2 regions of the Ensifer sp. ENS07 genome follow, and region 1 is predicted to be linked to the other one. Evidence: predicted binding sites of a transcription regulator. Region 1 holds the regulator's gene; the other holds the start of a gene.
The links. Region 1 encodes PhoB, which activates phosphate uptake and scavenging genes when phosphate is short. Its sites were predicted from a motif close to TGTCATNNANCTGTCAT; they were not measured.
Positions count from the first base shown of each region.

Region 2: a site for PhoB is predicted at 2,258-2,274, ahead of IB277_RS25690 (NAD-glutamate dehydrogenase). Genes of this name have one in related genera too.

Region 1 is NZ_JACVBE010000004.1:458,634-462,902, forward strand. It holds gene pstB (phosphate ABC transporter ATP-binding protein PstB) at 1-724, shown strand, start outside; gene phoU (phosphate signaling complex protein PhoU) at 775-1,488, shown strand; gene phoB (phosphate regulon transcriptional regulator PhoB) at 1,691-2,374, shown strand; gene IB277_RS17165 (GcrA family cell cycle regulator) at 2,443-2,964, opposite strand; gene IB277_RS17170 (aspartate aminotransferase family protein) at 3,386-4,269, shown strand, end outside.
Region 2 is NZ_JACVBE010000010.1:84,826-89,094, reverse strand. It holds gene IB277_RS25705 (lytic transglycosylase domain-containing protein) at 1-470, shown strand, start outside; gene IB277_RS25700 (carbonic anhydrase) at 550-1,203, opposite strand; gene pdxY (pyridoxal kinase PdxY) at 1,333-2,214, opposite strand; gene IB277_RS25690 (NAD-glutamate dehydrogenase) at 2,500-4,269, shown strand, end outside.

The DNA of each region.
Region 1 (4,269 bases):
CTATTACGGCGAGAAGCGTGCGCTTTTCGACGTCAACCTCAACATCCGCGAGAACACGGTCACGGCGCTGATCGGTCCTTCGGGTTGCGGCAAGTCGACCTTCCTGCGCACGCTGAACCGCATGAACGACACGATCGAGAACTGCCGCGTCACCGGCAAGATCACGCTCGACGAGGACGACATCTACGACCCGACGATCGACGTCGTCGAACTGCGCGCCCGCGTCGGCATGGTCTTCCAGAAGCCGAACCCGTTCCCGAAGTCGATCTACGACAACGTCGCCTACGGCCCGCGGATTCACGGACTTGCCCGCACCAAGGCCGACTTTGACGAGGTGGTCGAGACCAGCCTGCAGAAGGCCGGTCTGTGGAACGAGGTAAAGGATCGTCTGCAGGAGCCCGGCACCGGCCTTTCCGGTGGTCAGCAGCAGCGTCTCTGCATCGCGCGTGCCGTCGCCGTCAGCCCGGAAGTCATCCTCATGGACGAGCCGTGCTCGGCTCTCGATCCGATCGCGACCGCCAAGGTCGAAGAGCTCATCCACGAGCTGCGCACGAACTTCACGATCGTCATCGTGACCCACTCGATGCAGCAGGCCGCCCGCGTTTCGCAGCGCACCGCCATGTTCCACCTCGGCAATCTCGTCGAGGAGAACGACACCGACAAGATGTTCACCAATCCGGATGACCAGCGCACCCAGGATTACATCATGGGCCGCTTCGGCTGAGGCCGCATAAGGCTGCAACAGTAACTGCAAAGCGCCCGTAAGGATCGACGATCATGTCCATGCATATCATGTCCGCCTATGACGAAGAACTGAAGTACCTGACGCGCCGCATCTCGGAGATGGGCGGCCTCGCCGAACAGATGGTCGCCGAGTCCGTTCGCGCGCTGGTCAACTCCGACCTGGCTCTCGCACAGAAGGTGATCTCGGACGACACCGTCCTCGACGACGCCGAGCGCCAGATCGGTGAGAAGGCGATCGTCACGATCGCCAAGCGTCAGCCGGTCGCCGCCGACCTGCGTGAGATCATGGGGTCGATCCGCATCGCCTCCGATCTGGAACGCGTCGGCGACCTTGGCAAGAACACCGCCAAGCGCGTGATCGCGGTCGCCGGCTCCGGCATTCCGCGCAAGCTCGCCCGTGGCCTCGAGCATCTGGCAGAGCTCGCTCTCGTCCAGCTCAAGGAAGTGCTCGACGTCTACGCCTCGCGCTCGCCGGAAAAGGCCAACAGCATCCGCGAGCGTGACGAGGAGATCGACGCGATCTACACCTCGCTGTTCCGCGAGCTCTTGACCTACATGATGGAAGATCCGCGCAACATCACGCCCTGCACGCATCTTCTGTTCTGCGCCAAGAACATCGAGCGCATCGGCGACCACGCGACCAATATCGCTGAGACGATCTATTACATGGCGACGGGTGCTCAGCCGGAAGGCGAGCGTCCGAAGGATGACACTACGTCGACGCTGGGCTCGGTCAACGACTGAGCGCCAAGCGCGCCGTAAGCATGCATGCCCTTTGAAATCTGATCCGGTCGCGGCTTCGGTCGCGGCCCCGAATTCCTGTATCTGAAGCATGCGGTTTTCGCCCCGCCTTTGAAAACGGCGGATGTGCTCCAGATTTAGAGTGTCTGAGCGCCGGCCGGGCCGATGAGCCCAAAGGCCGCCCGCGGTAAGGAGACGTTACCTGATGTTGCCAAAAATCGCCGTAGTCGAAGACGAAGAGGCGCTGAGCGTTCTGCTGCGTTACAATCTGGAAGCCGAGGGCTTCGACGTCGATACGATCCTGCGGGGCGACGAGGCGGAGATCCGGCTTCAGGAGCGGCTGCCCGACCTGCTTATCCTCGACTGGATGCTGCCCGGTGTTTCCGGCATTGAACTTTGCCGTCGGCTGCGCCAGCGTCCGGAGACCGAACGTCTGCCGATCATCATGCTGACGGCGCGCGGCGAGGAAAGCGAGCGCGTCCGGGGTCTGGCGACGGGTGCCGACGACTACGTGGTCAAGCCCTTCTCGACGCCGGAGCTGATGGCGCGCGTCAAGGCGATGCTGCGCCGGGCAAAGCCCGAGGTGCTGTCGACGCTGCTTCGCTGCGGCGACATCGAACTCGACCGCGAGACCCACCGCGTTCATCGCCGCAGCCGCGAAGTGCGCCTCGGCCCCACCGAGTTCCGTCTTCTGGAGTTCCTCATGTCCTCGCCGGGCCGCGTCTTCTCTCGCTCGCAGCTTCTGGATGGCGTCTGGGGGCATGACATCTATGTCGACGAGCGCACCGTCGACGTGCATGTCGGTCGTCTGCGCAAGGCTCTGAACTTCTCGAACATGCCCGACGTCATCCGCACCGTTCGCGGCGCCGGCTATTCGCTCGAAAGCTGAGCGGTCTGAAAGTCGCCAAGAAAAAAAGGGGCCGATCGGCCCCTTTTTTATTGATGCCGTCCAGCTTCTCAGCGGGCCCTGCGGCGCTCCCCCGACGGCTGGTAGGCCAGCCGCGCATGGAAGGTGCAGTAAGGCGAGGCTTCCGGGGAATCGTTGCCGCAGAAGTGAAACTCTTCCTTCAGCGGGTCGCCGATCGGCCACTTGCAGGTGCGCTCGGTGAGCTGGGTCAGCTCGAGGCGGCGCGACATCGGCACGACAACGTCGGTGCGGGTGCTGAAATCCTGCTCGGCAACGAGATCGACTTCGATTTCTTCCTTGAGAACGACAGCGCCGGCCGCGCGTGCAACCGGGCGGGTCGAAACGCGCGAAGCGTAGTTCGGTGCGCGCGGTGCCGAAGTCGGGCGCTTCGGACGGGCTGCTGTCGTGGTGCTGCCGCCGGCCTTGGCGCGACCTGGCAGGCTCAGGCGGTGAACCTTGCCGATGACAGCGTTACGGCTGACGCCGCCGAGCTGCGCCGCGATCTGGCTTGCGCTCAGGCCCTCGGACCAAAGCTTCTTCAGTTTCTCCACCCGCTCGTCAGTCCAGTTCATTTCTGCACTCTCCGTTCTCAGCGTTGGGGATGGCAGAATCCCTCACCGCACCCCGGCTAAACCCCGGGGTTGCAAACGCGATAACTCTTTTGGTGACTAGGTCCGCCGCATGCGTCTAGTAATTGAATGTTAACGTACTGACCGCTGGACTCTGTGGCAAGAGTCCCGGGAATCAGGCCGAATCGATTTCGTAGTTTTCCCCAACTTGCTCGGCCAGCGTTGCATTTTTGCAAGCCCTCCCGGACGATTTTTCTGCTGCCAGGAATCGACCCTTCATGTTGCGCTGCAAGGCTTGGTTTTGTTGACATTGCAGCGCGAAATGGGAATAGTGCCTGCGCCGCCGAAAGGCGGCATTTTTGATTTTTATCGGCCCGCGTGAGGCGCGGGATCGATGTCGATCTGGAGTGAAGGAGAGCCTCGCATGACTGCAACCACGCCGCTTTACGATACCTACATGCGCGCGCCGTTGCGTTTCGAGCGAGGAGAGGGCGCCTGGCTGATCGCTGAAGACGGCACGCGTTATCTCGATTTCGGTGCCGGCGTTGCCGTGAACTCGCTCGGCCACGCGCACCCGCACCTGGTCGAGGCGCTGAAGGCGCAGGCCGACAAGGTCTGGCACCTGTCCAACCTTTATGAAATTGCGGGCCAGGAAAGCCTCGGCCGCCGGCTGACGGCAGTGACCTTTGCCGACAAGGTCTTCTTCACCAATTCGGGCGCGGAAGCGCTGGAATGCGCCATCAAGACGGCACGGCGTTACCACTTCTCCAAGGGCCACCCGGAGAAGTTCCACGTCATCACCTTCGAAGGCGCCTTCCACGGCCGCACGATCGCGACGATCGCCGCCGGTGGTCAGCAGAAATACATCGAAGGTTTCGGGCCGAAGGCGCCGGGCTTCTACCAGGTTCCGTTCGGCGACATCGCCGCGGTCAAGAATGCGATCACCGAGGAAACCGCAGCGATCCTGATCGAGCCGATCCAGGGCGAGGGCGGCATCCGTCCGGCGACCAAGGAATTTATGCAGGAACTGCGCGCGCTTTGCGACGAGTTCGGCCTGCTCTTGATCCTCGACGAGGTCCAGACCGGCGTCGGCCGTACCGGCAAGCTGTTTGCCCATGAATGGGCGGATATCCGTCCGGATATCATGGCGGTCGCCAAGGGTATCGGCGGTGGCTTCCCGTTCGGCGCCTGCCTCGCGACTGAGGAAGCCGCATCTGGTATGGTGGCGGGCACGCATGGCTCCACATATGGCGGCAACCCGCTGGCCATGGCCGTCGGCAACGCCGTGCTCGACGTCGTTCTGGCCGA
Region 2 (4,269 bases), on a different contig from region 1:
ACGGCGTGCCGGCTGGCCCGCTGATTGCCATCTGGGGCATGGAAACCGGCTTCGGCGGTTTCATGGGCAAGGAGCACACGCTCTCGGCCGTTTCGACGCTGGCCTATGACTGCCGTCGCTCGGACTACTTCACCAACCAGCTCTATGCGGCCCTGCAGCTCGTGCAGCGCGGCGATCTGAGCCCGGATGCGCGTGGCGCCGCCCATGGCGAAATCGGCCAGACCCAGTTCCTGCCCGCCAACGTCCTGAAATACGGCGTCGATGGCGATGGCAACGGCCATGTCGACATGGTTCGCTCCAAGGCTGACGCGCTGGCATCCACCGCCAATTTCCTGCGCGGCCATGGCTGGCAGCCGGGCGCCGGCTATCAGCAGGGCCAGGCGAACTTCGCTGCGATCCAGGGCTGGAACGCCGCAAGCGTCTACCAGCAAGCGATCGCCATCATCGGCGCCGAGATCGACGGTCTCTAGGATTTTCGTCCTTCGGAACGCATAACCAACCAGACAAAAGGCCCGGTTCGAAAGAGCCGGGCCTTTTTTTGCTGACCGCTTACATTCCCGGGCGGGAAAAATCGCCCGTCACCGGGTCCATCACCCAGAGTTCGCCGGTCGAGATGTCGAACCAGGCGCCGTGCAGGTGGAGCTTGCCCTTGGCCTCGAGGATCTGGACGCACGGGAAAGTGCGCAGATTGGCAAGCGAGTTGCGGATCGAAACTCGCTCGAGCGCACGCTGGCGCTCCGCCTGCGTCATCACGTCGTTGCTCTGGATCTGCTCAGCCGCGGGCCTCAGCAGATGCATCCAGCGACCGATGAAATCGCCCGGTGACAGAGGCTCCGCATCGGGATCGAGTGCCGCTTTGATACCACCACAGCGGCCATGGCCCATGACGACGATGTCGCTGACGCGCAGCGACTGCACGGCGAACTCGAGGGCCGCCGAAGTGGAGTGGTAGTGACCATCCGGCTCGTAGGGCGGCATGAGATTGGCGACGTTGCGCACGACGAAGAGTTCGCCCGGGCCGCTGTCGAAGATCGTTTCCGGCGCAGCACGCGAGTCGCAACAGGCAATCACCATCGTCTTCGGCTTTTGACCGGTTTCCGCCAGCGCCTTGTAGCGTTTCTGCTGCTCGCTGAAGCGACCGTTCATGAAGTTGTGGTAGCCGTTCAGAAGATAGTCCGGAAAACGCTGCTGCTGCTTGTCCATCGATTGCTCCGCTCGTGCTTCAAGGCGGCATGGCCGGCTTTCGCCCACCTGCGCCTCCGTCATGAAAATGATCGCGATCTAAAATTCAATCCACGATGCCATAGGGGTGGCGGTCCGTGAACAGCTTCTTCACTTGCGCCGCATCTGATTCGGATGAACCAGTCGGCGCATCTGCACCATCGCCATTGGCGTCGATAGGCTCGACGCGTCCTGCTCGATGGTCAGTTCATCCGCGCCGCGCTTGACGCTCCGCGCGATGATCTCAAATACGCTCGCAGTCGCCATCTGCAAGGCACGTTCCTCTGAAAGTCCTTCAAGGATCCGGGCGAGAAACACCGCCGCCAACAGGTCGCCCGTACCATTCGGCGGGTTTTCGACCAAACGATGTTCGGCAAGCAGGGCGTGGTTGCCCGAGAGAAAGAGATTACCGGTCCCGCCGCTCATCATCGGCACGGCAGACGTCACCAAGACGCGGGCCGGACCGAGGCCGAGCGCTGCGTCAAGGATCGCCGTGTTCGTCTCCAACGTCGCCCCGGCAAGCCAGGCAAGCTCGTAACGGTTCGGGGTCGCGAGATTTGCAAGCGGCAGCAACCGGTCGCGAATGGCAACCGCCGTGGTTTCCGGCACATAGAGACCGCCAGCATCGCCGATCACGGGGTCGCAGGCGTAGATCAGTTTGGGATTGCGCTCCTTCAGCGCCGTCACCAGCCGGGCCACGCTTTCGGCCTGTCCGGCCGAGCCTAGGTAGCCCGAAAGCACGGCGCGCACCTCTCCGGCCCAGGGTGCTGCCATGAGGTCATCGATCACCGACCCGAAATCCTGATCGGAAATGGTGACCCGCGTCGAGCGGCCGTGGCCCGGGTGCCAGGGGAGGATGACGGTCGGGAGGGCCCAGACTGGATGCCCCAGAGTTTCGAGCGCGAAGACCACGGCCCTGTTGCCCACCTTGCCGCGCACGACATGGCTCGAGATGACGATGACGGCGCCGGGCAGGGAAGGCATTTCGGGCATCGACCAGTCCAATCCTACGATCTCGAAACTCTGTTCACCCGACTGTCACCCCCCTGTCAACAGCCGATGTCAGATAGGCTCCGGAGAAGCCTCTGGCGTTTTCGTGCTTTTTCTTCGATTTTCGAGCAATTTTCGCGAAATTACCTTCGATTTAAATGGATTTAAGCTGTTTTCACGTGAAATTCTCCGATTTTGGGCTCGATTTTGCCGAAATCAGCGTAAAAAGCGGTCGCCATTAGCCATGGTTCTGATAGGGTTTGGCCTATCATGAATGGGAGAGACTTCATGGGCGTGAAATACAATCCGAAGCGGGACAGACACATCGACGCAGCGAAGGCGGCCGCCATCAAACTGGGCGTCGAGGCGCTGGCGCCGGAGATCCTCTTCGGTGGGGCCAGCAACGATGACCTCGATCTCTATTCGGCGGACATGCTGGCGCTGACGGCCGCCCATGCCTATCAGGAACTCGCCCGCTGGGATGGCGGCAAGCCGCAGGTTTCCGTCGAAACCGTCGCCGGTGTAGCACCTGGCGGCACCGAGGTGTCGATCATCGCGGTCACCGAACGCAACATGCCGTTCCTCTATGATTCGGTCATGGGGGAAATCACCAGCACCCACCGTGACATTCACCTCGCGATCCACCCCATCCTGGTCAAGGAACCGGGCAAGCCGGCAAAGCTCTTCGATCCCGAAGAGGAAAGCGATCCGTCGCACCGCGTCAGCCACATCCAGATCCATCTGACGAAGCTCGCGCCGGTCGAGGCCGAACAGCTCAGCAACCGCATTCGCGACGTGCTGGAGCAGGTGCACCAGGCTGTGCACGACTGGCCAGCGATGACCGCGCTGCTCGATCATGCGATGCAGGAGCTGGAGGCCTATAACGCCTCGCGCAAGAAGAGCGACCGCGACGAGGCGCTTGCCTTCCTCCGCTGGTTGCGTGACAACAACTTCACCTTCCTCGGCATGCGCGAATACACCTATTCCGGTAAGGGCGGAAAGGCGATGGTCGAGCGCGGCAAGGGCAGGGGCCTCGGCATGCTCTCCAATCCCGATGTGCGCGTGCTGCGCCAGGGCAAGGACGCGGTGCTGACTACGCCTGAAATTCTCGCCTTCCTCGAAAGCCCGGATTTCCTGATCGTCACCAAGGCCAACGTCAAATCGGTCGTCCATCGCCGCGCCTATATGGATTATATCGGTGTCAAGCGCTTCGACGCCGACGGCAATGTCGCCGGAGAACTGCGCATCGTCGGCCTCTTCACCTCCTCGGCCTATACCCGCCAGGCGGCCGAGATCCCGCTTTTGCGCCACAAGATCGAAAAGATCGTCGATCACTTCGGCTACGATCCGCAGAGCCATTCCGGGAAGATGCTCGACAACACGCTCGAATCCTATCCGCGCGACGATCTCTTCCAGATCGATGTCGGCCTGCTCGCCGCTTTCTGCGAACAGATCAACGAACTCGGCGACCGGCCGCGCATCCGAGTACTGCCACGCATCGACCATTTCGACCGCTTCGTCTCGGTCATCGTCTTCGTGCCGCGCGAACAGTACGATTCGGATGTGCGCGAAAAGATCGGCGACTACTTGAAGACGGTCTATGACGGTCGCGTCTCCGCCTACTACCCGGCCTTCCCGGAAGGGGGCCTTGCCCGCGTCCACTTCATCATCGGCCGCTCCGCCGGCAAGACGCCGCGCATTCCGCAGGCCAAGCTCGAAGAAGCCGTTCGCGGCATCGTCACCCGCTGGATCGACCGGTTCGACCTGCTTGCCCGCAAGGACGGCATCGAGCTCGATGTCGACAATGCCTACCAGTCGTTCTTCACGCCGGCTGAAGCCTATGCCGATCTGGCCGACATCGCCGCCTGCAAGGGCCCGGATCCGATCCGCATCGAGTTCTACCACTATCCGCGCGCCGTCTCGCGGCCGGACACCGCCGAGCTCAAGATCTTCCACGCCAGCGAACCCGTGTCGCTGTCGCGCCGCGTACCTTTGCTTGAAAACCTCGGCTTCCGGGTCATCAGCGAACAGACCTACGACATCGGCGTCAATGCCCAC